Regions from separate parts of the Gordonia amicalis genome, predicted to be linked through region 4. Evidence: predicted binding sites of a transcription regulator. Region 4 holds the regulator's gene; each other region holds the start of a gene.
The links. Region 4 encodes LexA, which represses DNA repair genes until DNA is damaged. Its sites were predicted from a motif close to CGAACANNTGTTCG; they were not measured.
Positions count from the first base shown of each region.

Region 1: cofD (2-phospho-L-lactate transferase) is a predicted target of LexA. The motif match lies at 1,226-1,239, and genes of this name have one in related genera.
Region 2: IHQ52_RS18425 (SAV_6107 family HEPN domain-containing protein) is a predicted target of LexA. The motif match lies at 1,194-1,207, and genes of this name have one in related genera.
Region 3: ruvC (crossover junction endodeoxyribonuclease RuvC) is a predicted target of LexA. The motif match lies at 1,316-1,329, and genes of this name have one in related genera.

Region 1 is NZ_CP091855.1:4,339,400-4,343,842, reverse strand. Features, by position in the region: gene cofD (2-phospho-L-lactate transferase) at 1-939, opposite strand, end outside; gene IHQ52_RS19970 (WhiB family transcriptional regulator) at 1,656-1,919, shown strand; gene IHQ52_RS19965 (metallopeptidase family protein) at 2,016-2,537, opposite strand; gene IHQ52_RS19960 (DUF3499 domain-containing protein) at 2,641-3,201, shown strand; gene IHQ52_RS19955 (hypothetical protein) at 3,372-4,443, shown strand, end outside.
Region 2 is NZ_CP091855.1:4,020,159-4,024,601, reverse strand. Features, by position in the region: gene IHQ52_RS18435 (phytoene desaturase family protein) at 1-281, opposite strand, end outside; gene IHQ52_RS18430 (GNAT family N-acetyltransferase) at 328-999, opposite strand; gene IHQ52_RS18425 (SAV_6107 family HEPN domain-containing protein) at 1,321-1,785, shown strand; gene IHQ52_RS18420 (DUF3040 domain-containing protein) at 1,963-2,364, shown strand; gene mraZ (division/cell wall cluster transcriptional repressor MraZ) at 2,817-3,257, shown strand; gene rsmH (16S rRNA (cytosine(1402)-N(4))-methyltransferase RsmH) at 3,497-4,443, shown strand, end outside.
Region 3 is NZ_CP091855.1:3,579,582-3,584,024, forward strand. Features, by position in the region: gene ruvB (Holliday junction branch migration DNA helicase RuvB) at 1-125, opposite strand, end outside; gene ruvA (Holliday junction branch migration protein RuvA) at 125-718, opposite strand; gene ruvC (crossover junction endodeoxyribonuclease RuvC) at 715-1,284, opposite strand; gene IHQ52_RS16345 (YebC/PmpR family DNA-binding transcriptional regulator) at 1,394-2,149, opposite strand; gene pdxT (pyridoxal 5'-phosphate synthase glutaminase subunit PdxT) at 2,288-2,908, opposite strand; gene IHQ52_RS16355 (acyl-CoA thioesterase) at 2,905-3,759, opposite strand; gene IHQ52_RS16360 (helix-turn-helix transcriptional regulator) at 3,834-4,313, opposite strand.
Region 4 is NZ_CP091855.1:3,686,532-3,690,974, forward strand. Features, by position in the region: gene hrpA (ATP-dependent RNA helicase HrpA) at 1-235, shown strand, start outside; gene nrdR (transcriptional regulator NrdR) at 209-676, opposite strand; gene IHQ52_RS16830 (LysM peptidoglycan-binding domain-containing protein) at 776-1,342, opposite strand; gene lexA (transcriptional repressor LexA) at 1,579-2,286, shown strand; gene IHQ52_RS16840 (phosphoenolpyruvate--protein phosphotransferase) at 2,264-3,982, opposite strand; gene IHQ52_RS16845 (DeoR/GlpR family DNA-binding transcription regulator) at 4,118-4,443, shown strand, end outside.

The sequences.
Region 1 (4,443 bases), 650 kb from region 4:
CAGCGGGGCCGAACCGATCGAGATGCCGTCGACGCGTGCGTGGTCGCCCTCGGCGATCAGCCAGCCGTCGAGGATGCCGTTGCCGCTGCGGGCCCCGTAATGGGCGGCGATGGCCTCGGCCGACGATTCCACGCCGATCACCGACAGGCATTCGTCGGCCATACCGCGCAGCGGTCGGTTGTCGATGACCGGGGAGACGCCGACCACCGGGGCCGTCGTGGTCCGCAGTGCGCTGCGCATTCCCGGAACACTCACGATCGCACCGATGCTCACCACCGGATTCGACGGCGCGAGCACGATGACGTCGGCGTCGGCGATCGCGTCGAGGACACCGGGTGCGGGCGTGGTGTCGTCCGAGCCCACCTGCGCGAAGCCGAAGGTCGGGACCTGCGCCCGGTGGCGCACCCACCATTCCTGGAAGTGGATCGCGACCCGCTCGCCCTCGTCGCCGTCCGGTTTCGCGATCACCACGTGGGTCTCGTGCCGGTCGTCGGTCACCGGCAGCAGGCGCACCCCCGGGTTCCATCGGCGGCTCAGGGCGGCGGTCACATCGGACAACCGGTACCCGGCGTCGAGCATCTGGGTGCGGATCAGATGGGTGGCGAGATCACGGTCGCCGAGGCCGAACCAGTCCGGGTCCGCCCCGTAGGCGGCGAGTTCCTCTTTCGCGTGCCAGGTTTCACCGCGCCGGCCCCACCCACGTTCGGGGTCGATGCCACCGCCCAGGGTGTACATGCACGTGTCGAGGTCGGGGCAGATGCGCACGCCGTGCATCCACGCGTCGTCGCCGACGTTCACGATCGCGGTGATCTGATGTTCGCCGACACCGAGAGTGGGGTCGTCCGGATGCGGCGGGAACGGGGTGACACCCAGCAATTCGCGCAGTCCGAGGAGGAAACGGGCACCCCCCACGCCGCCGACGAGTACGGTCACCTTCACAGCAGGTACTCCTTCACACCGCCACTCTAGTGGTCGGCCGCGAGGGTTCGTACGCCGCTGTCATGCCCGTCCGGCGGGCTGGGAGGAGGGCTCGTGAGTGTGATCTTCGCTTCGCCTTCGCGTCATCGTCGTGTCGAGTCACAGATTTGTCGGCACGCGATGGTAAAGGGAATTCTTCGATTCAACTTGACCGGGACCGCCCTCGGCGTGTCTAATCACATCAGTGTCATTCCGAGTTTGAGATCGAGAACATTCGAAGTCGAGAACTACTGGCCTCCAAGGGATTCGATCATGTGTTCGAACTCGGCAGAGGGTCGGTGCCGGCATCGAGTGCCGTCGCTCGGGCGCTGTGTACAACGGATGCAGGGAGTTCGCGCACCCGGAGTACAAGTGGTGTGGCAGCAGTGGTGGGTACGGCAGCACGTCGTGTTCGCAAAGGACAGATTACGACCAACATCCCGAGCTAGGAGGCGCCGACGATGGCTTTGAACAACCCGATCGGCAATCCGCTTGAACCACATGATCGCCCGCAGTTCATCGCAGAGTCTCCCGTGATGACATCCGCCCCGGAGATCGGTACCCCAGAATTCCGAACCCTTGGCCCCGTTGACGATTCGATGATCGGCGGCACCGCGCGTGCGGCCTCAGTCGAATTCGCCGCCGACGCAACCGGTCTCGCCGGTGCCGACGCGGACGAGTCGGCGGGTCGTCGTCATCTGGCCCTGGTGCCCAACGACTTCGACGACCTGTTCGACGCGGTCGAGGAGCAGTGGCAGGACCGCGCACTGTGTGCGCAGACCGATCCCGAGGCGTTCTTCCCGGAAAAGGGTGGATCGACACGTGAGGCCAAACGCATCTGCCAGGGCTGCGAGGTCAAGGCGGAATGCCTGGAGTATGCGCTCCACAACGACGAACGCTTCGGTATCTGGGGCGGGCTGTCGGAGCGCGAGCGCCGTCGCATCAAGCGCGGCATCATCTGACCGACGTCGCCGGAACGGCGTCGTCAGAACACACGAATACCCCAGCGACAGCTGGACGCTCGACGGTCATCGTCGAACGCGATCATCGACCGCGGATCACTCAGGTCCGCGGTCGATCGTGTCTTCGTCGACGCCCAGGTGGGTCGCGACCTGCTGGACGAGAACCTCGTGGACCAACTCGAGAAGATCCGTGCCCTTCTTCGCGCGGGACTCCAGCGGCCGGCGGAACAGGATGATCTGAGCCCGCGTCGGAACCCCGTGGACGTCCATCCCCGCCGGGATCAGGCGTGCGAGCGGAACCGCGCCGTCGGCGGTCACCTCGTCGGGCCACTCGACGGTCTCGGGATCTCTGGGGAGCAGTCGCGGGATCTCGTCGACGGCGATGTCGAGTCCGGAGAGCTGATCGTGCCACTGCGCGTCGATCTCGGCGAAGGCCTCCAGCGCGACGGCGTCGAACTCATCGGATCGGGTGTTGTAGGCGGGGACGTTCTGCGGCAGCAGCGGGGAACGCAGGCCGCGCCCTCGCCGGTCTCGGTACCGTCCGACCCGTCGTCGGCCCCGACGAAGTCCCGGCTGGCCGTATGAGCCGCGCTGCGTCGGCTTCGGGTGGATGCGCATGGCGCGAGTCTAAGAGGTGGCAGTGGCTCGTGTCGCCCCCGCCTCGGCCCGTTGTGAGCGTGTCGAATCTGTGGTTGCGGACGGGGCGGGCTAATCTCGTCACGTGAAGCTTCCCCGTCTGTGCTGCCGACCCGGCTGCGCCCGATCCGCGGTGGCTACCCTGACCTTCGTCTACGCCGAATCGACTGCGGTGATCGGTCCGCTGGCGACCTCGGAGGAGCCGCATTCCTGGGATCTGTGCGACGACCACGCCCGGCGGATCACCGTGCCGCGGGGGTGGGAGATGCTGCGCAGTGAGCGGGGATTCTCGGTACCTGCCGAGGACCACGAACTGACCGCCCTCGCCGAGGCCGTCCGTGAGGCCGGCGCCGTCGCCGGTGGTGCGCGCCCGGGCTTCGTCGATCGCGGGTCCCTCGGCCGTGGTCCGGACCGGATGCCGGTGGACTCCCTGGACGCCTTCGACTCGCGGGCACGGGACGAGGCACGTGCGGCCGATGCCGCCTACGAGGCCGCCCTCGCGGATCGCCGGAGCGGCCGCCATCGCGCCGGGCCGGTCGACTCGCCGTCGCAGCCGCCGGCCGTCCCGGGAGTGCCGCGCCACCAGACGCGGCCACGGCCAGGCCGCCGCGGTCATCTCCGCGTACTCCCGGATCCGGTCGACTGAGCGGACACCACCACGCGGGGGGCGTGGAACCCGTTGTCGCCGTCGGGGGCCGCGGATCATTCGTGCTCCGGCCCGGACCCGGCCTCCCGCCCGAACCCGGTCCGAGGATCGATCGGGTGACTGTGTCGCGTACCCGGGCGTGTGTCCCCGCACCTGGCTACGCTGGTTCCATGCGTACCGGTACACCCGACCTTGACGATGCCGAGGAGTTGTTCTCCGCGGACGTCGACGGACTGCTGCGGGCCGTCGCGCTCGCCGGAGCGCAGGTCCGTGCCACCGCCGAGGCCGTCCGCGAGGGTGTCCTCGCCCCTCTCGCGGATCTCCGGCCACGCAGCGTCGTGGTCGTCCACGGTTCCAGTGAGGTCTCGCATCGCGCGGCCGAGCTGGGTGTCGCCACCCTCGCAGCGCGTGTCGACGTACCGGTCGTGAGCGGTCCCGTCCTGCCGGGCTGGGTCGGTCCTCTCGACGTCGTGATCGTGGCCGGCGAGGATGCCGGCGACATGGCGCTGGCGGATGCCGCCGCGCGCGCCCAGCGTCGTCGGGCGGAGGTGGTCGTGGCCGCGCCGATCGCCGGCCCCCTGCGGGATGCCCTGGGCGGCAACGGGATCGACCTCTCTCCGCGGTTCGACGTCGAACCACGCTTCCGTTTCGTCGGTTTCGTCGCGGCACTGCTGGCGGTGTTCGGCGCACTGACGCAGGTCCGTGTCACCGGCCCGACGCCCGTCCTCGACGACCTGGCCGACGCGCTCGACGCCGAGGCCTCCGGATCGCATCCTTCCCGCGAGACCTTCCACAATCGCGCCAAGTCGCTGGCGGTCCGCGTGCAGGGCCGTCCCGCCGTCTGGACGTCGGATTCGTCGGCGGGTTCGGTACTGGCCGCTCATGCCGCCTCCAGCTTCGTCGGGTTCGCCGGGATCATCAGCGCAGTCGCCGAACTCGGCGACGTGGCGAGGATGTCCCGGCTCCTGGAGTCGCGGCCGGGCGGAGCGCCGGCCGCCGACTCGATCTTCTACGACCCGGAGTTCGACGGTCCGGCACAGGAGCCGGCTCCCCGCATCATGGTGGTGTCGACCCCCCGACGCGAGTGGTACACCCGGCAGCGAGTGATGGGACTGGGCGACGTCGATCTGGTTGTCGGTGCCGACGAGGCAGCCGGGGTGCCGCCGGGTGGCGGCCAACCGTGGGACGACCGGCGTCCGGCACCGGGTGAGGACCCGGTGGCCGACGGCCCGGGGGACGTTC
Region 2 (4,443 bases), 330 kb from region 4:
ACGAAAGCCCAGGGGTCGCAGTCGACGTAGCGCAGTCCGTGCGCGGCGAGGTCGAGGTCGTCGAGGACGGGGGAGTGCCGGATCATCAGGTGCGCCGAGGAACCGCGATCGATCCGATGACCGGGGAAGCGCTCGACGGTCGACACGGCGCCGCCGGGGATCTCGTCGCGTTCGAGCACCTCGACGTCCCGCCCGGCCTGCGCGAGATACGCCGCGGCGATCAGGCCGTTGTGACCGGCGCCGACGATCACCGCGTCGCGCCGCTCGCCGTGCCCGCTCATGCGGGTCCTGTGCCGTGCGCGATCGTTTCCGGGTGTGCCATGTCCTTTATCCTGCGGGTCGTGCTGGACCAGCCGACGGCGGTTGGAGTTCCAGGGGGAGCGGGCGGCCCAGGAATGCGAACGGCCGCGGGTCGCCGGTGAACGTGAAATGCCGGAGCACGTCGGAGAACCCCATCCGCCGGTACAGCGACCACGCGCGGTTCTGCTCGGCCGGGATCTCCGGGGTCGACAGCAGGACGTGGCGTTCGGGCCGGTCGGCGAGTAGGCGTGCGAGCAGCAACTGGCCGATGCCGCGTCCCTGTGCGGTCGGGTGTACGTGCAGTTCGGTCAGCTCGAAGTAGTCGCGGGCGATCATCTCGATCTCCGCGGGCGAGCGTCCGGTCTGCCGCAGCCCGAGCCGGAGTTGCTGATTCCACCACTGGCCGGTCGCCCCCGTGTACCCGTAGGCGATGCCCACGAGAACGTCGTCGGGACCTGAGCCGACGGGCGTTCCGACCCGACGCCGGGCGGTCGGCATCGCCTGCGCCTCGTGCGGGGGCAGCGAGGCGATCGCGCCGATCGCGCGCCAGCCCGGCCGGGCGATGTGCTCGCGCCAGAGGGCGGCTCGGTGCACCTCGGTCCCACGGGGATATCCCATCGCGGTCACGTAGACGTCGAGCGCGGGCTCCAGCCACACGCGGGAGTCCTGACCACTGAGGTTCACCAGGCGGACGGTCACCGGCGGGTCGTCTTCCGGCTCGCCGTGCGGGCCCGCACCGACCCGGCCAAGCGTTCTCCGACCATCTGGTGTGACTGTCCTCTCGGTGCGGCGGACTCGGCGGAATCGGGTCGCGGGACGCGGTGTTGTAGAAGGGTGCGGGTCGCGGACCCACGCCTTGAAGAGACGCGTGCCGCTAGCTATATTGAACGTGTCGAACGGGTGTTCGATGAATGTGCCTCCGCAAGCTGTTCGCGTTCATCCCGACGACATGACGGTCCGGTGGCGGACGAGGGAAGCGTCTGCCACCGGCCACCGTCGTCCGCGAGTGAGGAGGATGCCATGCCCGGTCGGCCCACATCCCGCCGGTCCGCCCCCGTCGACCCGGTGATGGTCGGACGCGCGCGCGACCTCCTCCAGCGCGCACATCTCCTACTCGACAATGCCGACGGGGTCGAGGACGACGCCGAGCGATTTCGTCAGTTCTATCTTGCCGCGCTCCGTGCCGCCGGAGCCGCGCTCGCGATCGGTGAACCGATCGGTCCCGCTCGCCGTAAGACGTCGAACGCCTGGACCCGGATTGGTGTGGTCGCCCCTGAACTCGCGCCGCTGGCGGCGCGCTTCGCCGCGCTGTCGCCCGTGCGGATGAAGATCGAGTCGGGGATCATCCGAACGCTCGACCCCGACAGTGTCGCCGGCATGCGACTCCTCGTCCTCGACTTCCTTCGTCGGGTCGAAACCCTGGTCATCGCTTACGAGCAAGGCAAATTCGGGACAGAGGACCCCCAAATCGGGCGAACAGCGTGAGGCCGGACACACTTTCGGCGTTCCGTTGTCGTACCGGTATGTGCATCCGGCGCTGCAACAGCGAGTAATGGTGGTCGCGGCAGATTTCACCTCGTATCATGGGAGAATAAGGCGCAGACGCCTCACTGGTCGTGGTTGACCGTCGTCGGCGTCGCGGATCAGGGAGAAGGAGGGTCGGTGCCACTTTCGGAGCACGAGCAACGCATGCTCGAACAGATCGAGAGCGCTCTGTACGCGGAAGACCCCAAGTTTGCGTCCAGTGTCAAGCGTCGTCGGCTGGGCAAGTCGAGTGGCCGTCGTCGCCTACAGGCGGTGGCGATCTTCGTCGTCGGCCTCGTGATGCTCGTCGGCGGTCTCATCGTCAAGATCGACATCGGAGGATTTCCGATCGTCAGCCTCCTGGGTTTCCTGGTGATGTTCGGTGCCGGCCTCTTCGCCCTCTGGGGTGACGACCTCGGCGACTCCGCGACGTCCTCGCCACGCGGGGGAGGCAAGAAACAGTCCGGGTCATCGGGCTCCAAGCGCAAGCTGTCGGAGCGGATGGAAGAACGATTCAACCGTCGGTTCGAGCAGGAGTAGGTTTCCGCCGGCCTGACGGGCACAACTCGTAGAAGAGCCGCGCACCCCACGGGGTGCGCGGCTCTTTTGTCTGTCCTCCCCTCGGCTCTCCCCGCCGTGACCCACTCCCGGCCCCTTCCTCCAACCGGGGTTCCCCACCTTCCCCCACAGGGAGGCCCCACTTTCCCCCACCCGGGCACCCCACCTTGCCCCACCGGCGCGGAGACGCAGGTCGCACGGGTATCTGGCGCCTCATCCAACGCGTCTGTCACACGCCTGACCGACGTCCAGCGGACGCGGATCGCCGTGGACACGCAGGTAGCTCCAAATATTTTGCGTGCCTGAACTGCGAATTTGCTGATCGTGGGAGCTGGTGTGGGCCTCTGGGGTGGAAAGTGGAGGAAAGTGGGGTACTGTGGCATCACTGGGTGAGGCGATCCGGAGCGTGGAACCCAGGGGCAGGAGGTGTCGACATGTCCGTGCGATTTGTCGGCACCTACACGCCGAAATTGGACGACAAGGGGCGACTCACGTTGCCCGCCAAGTTCCGCGACGCACTGGCAGGAGGGGTAGTGGTCACCAAGGGCCAAGACCACAGCTTGTCGGTGTACCGGACCGAAGAGTTCGACGCGATCGCGGCGAGGATCGTCGAGGCGTCACGCAACGACCCTGACCTGCGTGCGTTTCAGCGGACGTTCTTCGCCGGTTCGGAAGAACAGCGACCGGACGGCCAGGGCAGGATCAGCCTGTCCTCCGACCATCGCGTCTACGCGGGACTGTCCAAGGAATGCGTGGTGTTCGGCAGCTTCGATCACCTCGAGATCTGGGATTCGGCCGCATGGGACGAGTACCAGTCGCAGCACGAGGAGAACTTCTCGGCGGCGAACTCGGCCGCGCTGAACGCGGTCTTGTAGCCGAGAGGGGACGAGGCGGAAGCGGTGCACGGGCTTCGGGTGGCACGAGGCCCCGATCCGGTCCGACCCTGGCGTACTTCCCCAACGCCAGGTGCGTGATCGGGTCGGGACCTCGCTCCATCCGGGCGCGGCACGAGGCGAGAGTCCACCGTCCGCGACACGACACTCCGACAAGTCCTTTCGCACCGAAACGCCGACTCTGCCGACCGACATGGCCGACACGCCGATGGGGGCCCTCCGTGGATGACACTGGTGACGACACTCGCCGCTCCGGCGAGTTCGGCCACATCCCGGTCATGGGCCGGCGGATCGTCGAATTGCTCACCCCGGCACTGGAATCCGAAGACCGACGCGTGTTCCTCGATGCGACGCTCGGTGCCGGCGGACACAGCGAACTCATCCTGAACACGTTCCCGAACGTGCACCTCGTCGGCATCGACCGCGACGCCTCGGCCCTGGAGATCGCTCGACGCAGACTCGAACCGCACGCGGACCGGATCTCGCTGCACCAGGCCACCTTCCACGAGATCGCCGATGTCCTCGACGAGGCCGGTGAGGAATCCATCGACGCCGCCCTGTTCGACCTCGGTGTCTCGTCGATGCAGCTCGACCAGGCCGGCCGGGGATTCGCCTACTCGGTGGACGCCCCGCTGGACATGCGGATGAACCCCGACGACCCGCTCACCGCAGCGGACGTGCTCAACACTTACAGCCACGGCGAATTGGCCCGGGTCCTTTCCGAATACGGGGAGGAGCGCTTCGCCGGCAAGATCGCCTCGGCGGTGCTGCGCGAGCGGGAGAAGGAACCGTTCACCACCAGCGCACGCCTCGTCGAGCTGCTCTACGCCACCATCCCGGCGGCGACGCGGCGCACGGGTGGTCACCCGGCGAAGCGGACCTTCCAGGCGTTGCGCATCGAGGTCAACCACGAGCTCGACGTCCTCCGCGAGGCGTTGCCGACAGCACTCTCCGTGCTCACGGTCGGCGGACGCGTCGCGGTGATGAGCTACCAGTCGCTCGAGGACCGAATCGTCAAGCGGGAGTTCGCGGCTCGCACGACCTCGACCTCGCCGCCCGGTCTGCCCGTCGAGTTGCCGGGAACCGCCGCGGAGTTCCGCCTCCTGACCCGCGGCGCCGAGCGTCCCGACGAGGAAGAACTGACCACCAATCCGCGATCGGCACCGGT
Region 3 (4,443 bases), 110 kb from region 4:
ACGCGCGGTTGACCGATGAAGTCGGCCAGCGACCGGGGACGCAGGCCTGCGTCGAGGTCACCGTCGGAACGGACCGGTGTCGCGTTGACCTCGCGTTCCTCGAGGTCGTCGGGGTCGCCCGTCATCACGAGGCCTTGCCCAGCAGCGCCAACGAGCGGCGGAGCGCGGTGGAGGCGTCGGCGTCGGGATTCTCGGCGAGCACCGCGGTGACCGCCTTCTCGGCCGGGCCGGCGGTGAAGCCGAGGCCGACGAGCGCCTCGGCGACCTGTTCGCGGATTCCGCCGGCGACGACGGTGCCGGCCGACGTGTCGCCCGCCGGCCGGTCGACCTTGTCCCGGAGTTCGACGCAGAGTCGTTCGGCGACGCGCTTGCCGATGCCGGGCACCGACGTCAGCGCCTTGGTGTCGGAGTCGGCGAGTGCGCGACGTAACGCCTCCGGCTCGAGGACTGCGAGAGTCGCCATCGCCAGCCGCGGACCGACCCCGGTCACCGTCTGCAGCAGCGCGAACAGCGCGCGGGCGTCGGGTTCGGTGAACCCGTACAGCGTCATCGAGTCCTCGCGGACGATCATCGAGGTGAGAAGCGTCGCCTCGTCGCCGCGCCGCAGCCGCGACAACGTCACCGGGGTCGCGAGCACCCGGTAACCGACTCCGGCACAGTCGATCACGGCATGGTCGAGGGCGATCTCGAGAACCGGACCGCGGACTGACGCGATCATGCGCGACTCCCCTCTCGTGCCTGGGCGAGCCGCTGACGGTGCTTCGCGGCGGCCGCGTCGGCCTGTTTCTGCGCGGCGGCCATCCGCTCCATCATGGGCCCGCGCCAGCAGTGACAGATCGCGAGCGCGAGTGCGTCCGCGGCGTCGGCGGGTTTCGGCTTGGTCTGCATGCCGAGAATCCGGGTGACCATCGCGGTGACCTGCGCCTTGTCCGCGCGACCGCTGCCGGTGACGGCGGCCTTGACCTCCGACGGCGTGTGGAAGCGTACGGGTACGCCACGCTGGCTCGCCGCGAGCGCGATCACGCCGCCGGCCTGCGCGGTACCCATCGCGGTCGACACCTGGTTCTGCGCGAAGACCCGTTCGATGGCGACCACATCGGGCTGATGGACATCGAGCCAGTGACACGCCGAGGTGTAGACGGCCAGCAGACGCTCGGCCAGTTCCATGTCGCTCGGCGTGCGCACCACGTCCACGTCGAGTGCGGTCACCGACCTCCCACGACCCGACTCCACCAGTGCGATACCGCACCGGGTGAGACCCGGATCGACGCCCATGACGCGCACTCGTACCCTCCCAGGAATCCGAACAGTGTTACGAACAGTTGTTCGAGATCCTATCGGGGCGCGGGGACAACTCCGATGATCAACACGCCCTCGTGAAGGCGGTGGGCGATCAGTCGTTCTCGAGCTCGGCGAGGACCTCGTCGCTGATGTCGACGTTGCTGTAGACGTTCTGCACGTCGTCGGAGTCCTCGAGTGCGTCGATCAGCTTGAAGACCTTGCGCGCGCCGTCGGCATCGACGGCGACCTCCACCGATGCGCGGAAGCTGGCCTCGGCCGAGTCGTAGTCGATACCCGCGTCCTGCAGGGCGCTGCGCACCGCGACCAGGTCGGTCGGCTCGCTGACGATCTCGAAGGTGTCCCCGAGATCGGTGACCTCTTCGGCACCGGCGTCGAGCACGGCCATCAGGACGTCGTCCTCGGACTGGCCGTTCTTCTCGAGCGTGACGACGCCCTTACGGGTGAACAGGTACGACACCGAGCCCGGGTCGGCCATGTTGCCGCCGTTGCGGGTCATCGCGGTGCGGACCTCACCGGCGGCGCGGTTGCGGTTGTCGGTGAGGCACTCGATCAGGATCGCCACGCCGTTGGGGCCGTAGCCCTCGTACATGATGGTCTGCCAGTCGGCGCCGCCCGCCTCTTCACCACCGCCGCGCTTACGGGCGCGTTCGATGTTGTCGTTGGGCACCGAGGACTTCTTCGCCTTCTGGATGGCGTCGAAGAGAGTCGGGTTGCCGGCCGGGTCACCACCGCCGGTACGTGCCGCCACCTCGATGTTCTTGATGAGCTTGGCGAACATCTTGCCGCGCTTGGCATCGATGACCGCCTTCTTGTGCTTGGTGGTGGCCCATTTGGAATGGCCGCTCATGTCCGTCCTTTCCCGGTGCCGGTGCGCGGCGGGGGGTGCCCGCGGCACGCTGCCGGGCCCACGAGCCCCACATCCGGCGTTCCTCTACCTGCCGACTCCTGCCGCAGGCGCTTGCACTATCGCTGGTTCGGCACGATCTTACCGACGCACCATCTCCACGAAGTATTCATGTACACGACGGTCGCCGGTCACTTCCGGATGGAACGACGTCGCGAGCACCTTCCCCTGGCGTACGGCGACGATCCTCCCCTCGGCCGGACCCCGTGGGACCCGGGCGAGAACCTCGACGTCGGGCGAGATCGACTCGACCCACGGCGCCCGGATGAAGACCGCGCGCATCGCCGGGGCGCCGACGCGATCGGTGATGCCGGCGAAGTCGAGATCGGTCTCGAAACTCTCCACCTGACGACCGAAGGCGTTGCGGCGCACCGTGATGTCGAGGGCGTCGAGGTGCCGCGCATCGGGACGGGTGTCGAGGATGGTGGAGGCGAGCATGATCATGCCCGCGCAGGAACCGTAGGCCGGCAGTCCGTCGGAGAGGCGCTCGACGAGTGGATCGAAGAGATCGAAGATGCCGAGCAGCTTGCTCATCGTCGTCGACTCCCCGCCCGGGATGACGATGCCGTCGATCTCGTCGAGTTCGGCCCGCCTGCGGATGGGCAGGGCCTCTGCGCCGCTGGCCTGCAAGGCGTGGACGTGCTCGCGTACGTCACCCTGTAGCGCGAGAACCCCGATCCGCGGTCGCGATCCGGCGCTCACCGATCGGTCCGGGCGTGCTGATCCTCGGGCATCTCGCGACCGGTGCGGGCGAGTCCCTCCTGTGTGACGGCCGCGACCATGCGTCCCTGCCGGTCGAAGATCCGGCCCTGCGTCAGGGCGCGGCCGCCGTCGGCCGACGGCGAGGTCTGGTCGTAGAGCAACCAGTCGTCGGCGCGGAACGGGCGCATGAACCACATCGCGTGGTCCAGGGAGGCGACCTGGGGGTTGACCTCGGGGTGTGGCACCCGCGACGACCCGAGGAGCGTCATGTCGCTCATGTAGGCGAGCGTTCCCACGTGGAACACCGTGTCGCCGGGCAGCGGATGCCGATAACGGAACCAGACCCGTTGTTGCGCAGCCAAATACGGCGAGGTCACCAACTTCTCGGGCGGCACGATGCGGAGGTCGAAGTTGCGCCACTCCTTGAACACCGCACGCTCTTCCTCCGCGAGCTCGTCGAGGCGGTCGTTGAGTTCTTCGGGGTCCGGGACCGGTGGCATACGGTCCTGGTGTTCATAGCCCTGGTCGGTGCGGACGTGGAACGAGGCCGACATCATGAAGATCGCCTCGCCGCGCTGGATTCCGGTGACCCGCCGGGTGACGAAGGAACGACCGTCGCGGACGCGGTCGACGAGGAACACGGTGGGAATGTCCGGGTCACCGGGCCGCAGGAAGTATCCGTGCAGCGAATGGACATGATGGTCGTCGTCGACCGTCCGCGTCGCCGACATCAGCGCCTGTCCGGCGACCTGTCCGCCGAAGGTGCGCTGGAGGTGACTCGGGAACGCACCACCCCGGTAGATGTCGGTCTCGATCCGCTCGACCTGGAGTATGTCCTCGATGGCTGCCACGCAGACCAGTATTCCGCACCGGGCGACCCGGCCGGAGGCCGGACCACAGAGTTCACCGGTCCGGACGCCGGGCCTCAGAGCTCGTCGAGCGTCATGATCCCGTCCTGGATGGCGCGGGCGACGAGCGACGCCTTGGTGGGGGCGGGACGACCGATCTCGGCGTACTTGGCGCGAATCCGGGTCAGATGGGTGTTGACCGTGCCCAGCGAGATGTAGAGCTCCTGGGCGACGGCGGGCTTGGAGTCGACGAGCATCCAGGTCCGGAGCACCTCGACCTCGCGGGAGGTGAGGTTCGGCTTCGCGCGACCGGTGGAGGTCTCCACCTTCACCGCGCTCTCCGCGACCGGCATCGGCGAGGCGACGCGGTGCAGGTGGGGGTGACCCGCGCGGTGGCCGAGTCCGGGCTGACTCTGGCGGGAGACCTGTCCGGGAAGCGGCATCCGGCGGGCTGCGAGACGGGCCAGGGCCTCCTGCCGGCGGGCCTGTGCCTCGGCGTCGCGTCGAGCGTTGATCTGGCGCAGGTGCTGGGGGGCCGGGTGGGCGATCGCAGTCATGGGTGCTTCCTCTTCACTCAATCGAACCGGATGGTCGGTGCCGGGTCGTTCCGGCGATGAGTTGAAGATTATGAGCGTTTCGCGTCCCGGTCGATGGGGAGAACTCCCCACCGCATGGGGAGAACTACCC
Region 4 (4,443 bases):
GGCACTGCCGGCTTCCGCCGCGCGCGATCAGGCCGGAGTCGCCGTGATCGACCGCGTGACCGAACGCTGGGCGCAGCGGCTGGCCCAGGTACCCGAACACCGGAAAGCGCACGTCAACGACGAGGCGCAGTGGCTCGTCGAGGAGCTGCGGGTCGGATTGTTCGCCGAACGGCTGGGCACCGCGTTCCCGGTGTCGGAGAAGCGGGTCCTACGAACTCTTGACCGACTCGGCTGAGGCGGCACGGAGGTCATCGATCTCGCGCTGGAAGTCCTCGAGGGAGTCGAAGGACCGGTAGACCGACGCGAAACGCAGGTAGGCGACCTCGTCGAGGTCCCGCAGCGGCTTCAGGATCGCGAGTCCCACCTCGTTGCTGGGGATCTCGGCCGAACCACTGGCGCGGACGGTGTCCTCGACCTGCTGGGCGAGCTGGGCGAGAGCGTCCTCGGCGACGTGCCGCCCCTGGCATGCGCGCCGGACACCTCGCATCACCTTCTCGCGACTGAACGGTTCGGTGACGCCGTTGCGTTTCACCACCGAGAGGACCGCACTCTCCACGGTCGAGAAGCGTCGCCCACACTCCACGCAGGAGCGGCGGCGCCGGATGGCCTGCCCCTCATCAGCGACACGCGAGTCGATGACCTTGGTGTCGTCGTTCTTGCAGAAGGGGCAGCGCATCGTATCCTCACGCAGGTCACGGGACGCTCTGATGCAGCCGCGCCGCATGCCGGGCCGGTGCTCGGCTGGTCCCTGTGTCATCGAGGATACCGCCCGGCCTCAGTGGTACCGGGGGGTGAGGAGCGGCTGGCCGACGCGCAGCCCGCTCGACGCGAGGTCATTCAGCTGGATGATCTCGTCGACGACGGCCTCACGCGGCATCTCGGGGGCGACCCGCGAGGCGATCGTGCTCAGCGAGTCACCCGACCGAACGTGCACGACCTCGGTGCCGACCGCGGCAGGCGTGACCGACGCGGCGTAGTTCTGGCCGACGACCGCGATGACCCACACGGCCAGGGCGAGCGCGACGCCGGCGAGGACAGCGGTCGCCGTGCGGCGACGCCGGCGGATGACGGCCGCGGGAACCGTTTCGGCGGGAGGCGACGCCGGGACCACCGGTCCACGACCACGCATACCCACCGGCGACGCGCACTGGGTGGAGGCGACGCGGCGGACCCGGACCACCGATTCCGGCACCGGACGGTTGTCGACGGGCCGCCGGGCGTCTCCCCGACGTGTCGGGCGCGGACGCTCCAGGACGTCGCCGCGGACGGGACCGCCGTGCCGGGCGGGGTCGAGGTGGACGGGGTCGAGGTGGACGGGGTCGATGAGAGTGGCGGTGCGCATGGTGCCCTCCGTGTATCCGGTCGAACGGTGTTCGTGAGTGGGACCGCGTCGTCCCGATCGAACTGTTCGAATGTCGATCATCTGTTCGATGAACTGATGTTCGATTTGTAGCACGGCACTCCGACAATTGTCTCGCGACACGTCGAACAAATGTTTGATTCGGTCGGCGTTCTCGGCTAGGCTCGTCGACAGACAAGCGATCTACCAGCACGTTCGGAATCGAGAGGAACCCGATCATGAGCGATGACGGCGGTAAGCGCACCGGAGCGCGGGGCGCCGACGAGCCCGTCACCCCGGCGGACATGGCGGCGGCCGAGGCGTCGCTGACGCCGCGGCAGCGCGGAGTTCTCGAGGTGATCCGCAAATCCGTGCGAGAACGCGGTTACCCGCCGAGTATCCGCGAGATCGGTGACGAGGTGGGTCTCACCTCGACCTCCTCGGTCGCCCATCAGCTGCGGACCCTCGAACGCAAGGGCCTTCTCAAACGTGATGCCAACCGTCCGCGGGCGGTGAACATCGCGCCGAGCGAACCCCCGACGCCGACGTCGCCGACCGGCGGAGCACTACCCGAGCCCACTTTCGTACCGGTGCTCGGCCGGATCGCCGCAGGCGGGCCGATCCTCGCCGAGGAAGCCGTCGAGGACGTGTTCCCACTCCCCCGGGAGCTCGTCGGCGAGGGATCGCTGTTCCTGCTGAAGGTCGTCGGCGAGTCGATGATCGACGCCGCGATCTGCGACGGGGACTGGGTCGTCGTCCGCCAGCAGAACGTGGCCGACAACGGCGACATCGTGGCCGCGATGATCGACGGCGAGGCCACGGTCAAGACCTTCAAACGCCAGAAGGGTCATGTCTGGCTGATGCCGCACAACGAGTTGTTCGACCCGATCCCGGGCGACGAGGCCGTCATCCTCGGCAAGGTCGTCACCGTGATGCGGCGAGTCTGACCTCGTCGCTGTCAGTGTCGGCGCCACTGTCGAGTACCGCGGCGGCCGCCGCGCGAGCCGTAGCCGGATCGGTGGCGGCCAGCGCGGCGGCCGCCGCGTTTTCGCAGGTTGCCAGGGTGACCGCGCCGAGTTGGGCGCCGACCGCGGGCGCCGCGACGGGAGCGCTCGACAACGAGGTGACCCCGAGTCCGACCAGCACGCAGGCGAGATGCGGATCGGCCGCGGCCTCTCCGCAGACGCCCACCGGTTTCCCCTGATCACGTCCGGCCCGGGCGACCGTTGCGACGAGATGCAGCACGGCCGGCTGCCACGGATCGGTCAGCGATGCGAGCTCGGCGGACATTCGGTCAGCGGCCATCGTGTACTGCGTGAGGTCATTGGTGCCGATCGAGACGAAGTCCACCTCGGCCAGGATCGCCGGGGCCAGGATCGCCGCGGCGGGGACCTCGATCATCACACCGGCGACGAGTCCACGCTCGCGCACCTGCGCGGCGAATGCCGCAGCCTCGGCGGGTGAGGCGATCATCGGGGCCATGACCCACGGCTGCGCGTCGGCCTCCTGCGCCGCCCGGGCGATCGCGTCGAGCTGGCGCGCGCGGATCTCGGGGTGCGCCAAGGCGATTCGGTCGCCGCGCACACCGAGTGCCGGGTTGGCCTCGTCGGGATGGGTCACGAAGCGCAGCGGCTTGTCCGAGCCGGCGTCGAGGGTGCGGATGACCACCTTGCGGCCATCGAAAGCGTCCAGCACCTCGCGATAGATGCACGCCTGCTCGTCGACCGACGGCTCGTCGGCGCGCTCGAGGAAGGCCAGTTCGGTACGGAACAGTCCGACACCCTCCACCGGGTGATCGGTGGCCGCGCGGGCCGACGACCCGTCGGCGACGTGGGCCAGGATCGCCACCTCCACCCCGTCGCCGGTGCGGCCCGGACCCGACCACCCGGCGATGCGAGCGGCGTGACGCCGATACTCCTCGACTCGGGCTCGCGCGGCGGTGTCGTCGGGGTCGACGGCGATCTCACCCGTGGTGCCGTCGACGAGGATCGCCGTACCCGCATCGATCCCGACGAGTCCGGACACCGCGACGACGCACGGGATGCCGAGCTGGCGGGCGATGATCGCGGTGTGACTGGTGGGCCCACCCAGTCGCGTCACGAGGGCAATCGTGGTGGTGGGGTCGAGGCCGGCGGTGTCGGCGGGTGCGAGGTCGTCGGCCAGCAGGATCGAGGGCACCTCCGGCGTGGGCACCCCGGGTTCGGGCAGTCCCAGGAGTTCGGCGAGCACGCGGTCGCGGACGTCGTTGAGGTCGGTGACCCGCTCGGCCATCAGGCCGCCCAGCTTGGTGAACACCGCGGCGAACTGTTCGGTGGCGGCAACGGCGGCCGACGGTGCCGACGCACCCCTGGCGATCAGGGCCGACGCCGCACCGATCCAGCCGCGGTCTTCCGCGAGTCCGGCGGTGGCGGCGAGTACTTCCGCGGCGACGCCGGTGTTCTGCGACGCGCGCTCACGGAGTCGCGCGGCGACGACGCCTGCCGCCGCGGTGAATCGTGCGACCTCCTCCGGGCGCTGGTCCTCGGAGATCTCGACACCGGCGCCGAGCGCCTCCGCACTGTGGTCGGGACGGCGTCCCGGCGACAGTGCGGGTCCATGAGCCACACCACCGACGACCGGCGTCCCCGTCAGAATCTGCGTCATGTGACCACGGTTACAAATTTGGCTTGACTTGTCAACATAAACAGGCGTAAACACAGTTACTACAACATTGAAAGCCACATATTCCCACATTCACGGGGTGGCCGAGTGTGCAGGAACGATCAGAACGGAGCCGGTGTGTACGCCGAGGAGAGACAGCAGGCCATCGCCGAGGAGGTGCGCGTCGCAGGGCGCGCCTCGGTCGCCGAGCTCGCCGCGAAGTTCGACGTGACCAGCGAGACGGTTCGGCGCGACCTGGCCGTTCTCGAGCGCGGCGGGCACCTGCAGCGCGTGCACGGCGGTGCCGTCCGCCCCGAGGTGATGCGGGTGATCGGTGAACTCGGCATCGCCGAACGGGAGACCGAACAGATCGAGGAGAAGGCCGCCATCGGCCGCGCCGCCCTCCGTTTCCTGCCGCCCGACGGCGGATCGGTGCTCTTCGACGCCGGCACCACCACGTTCCG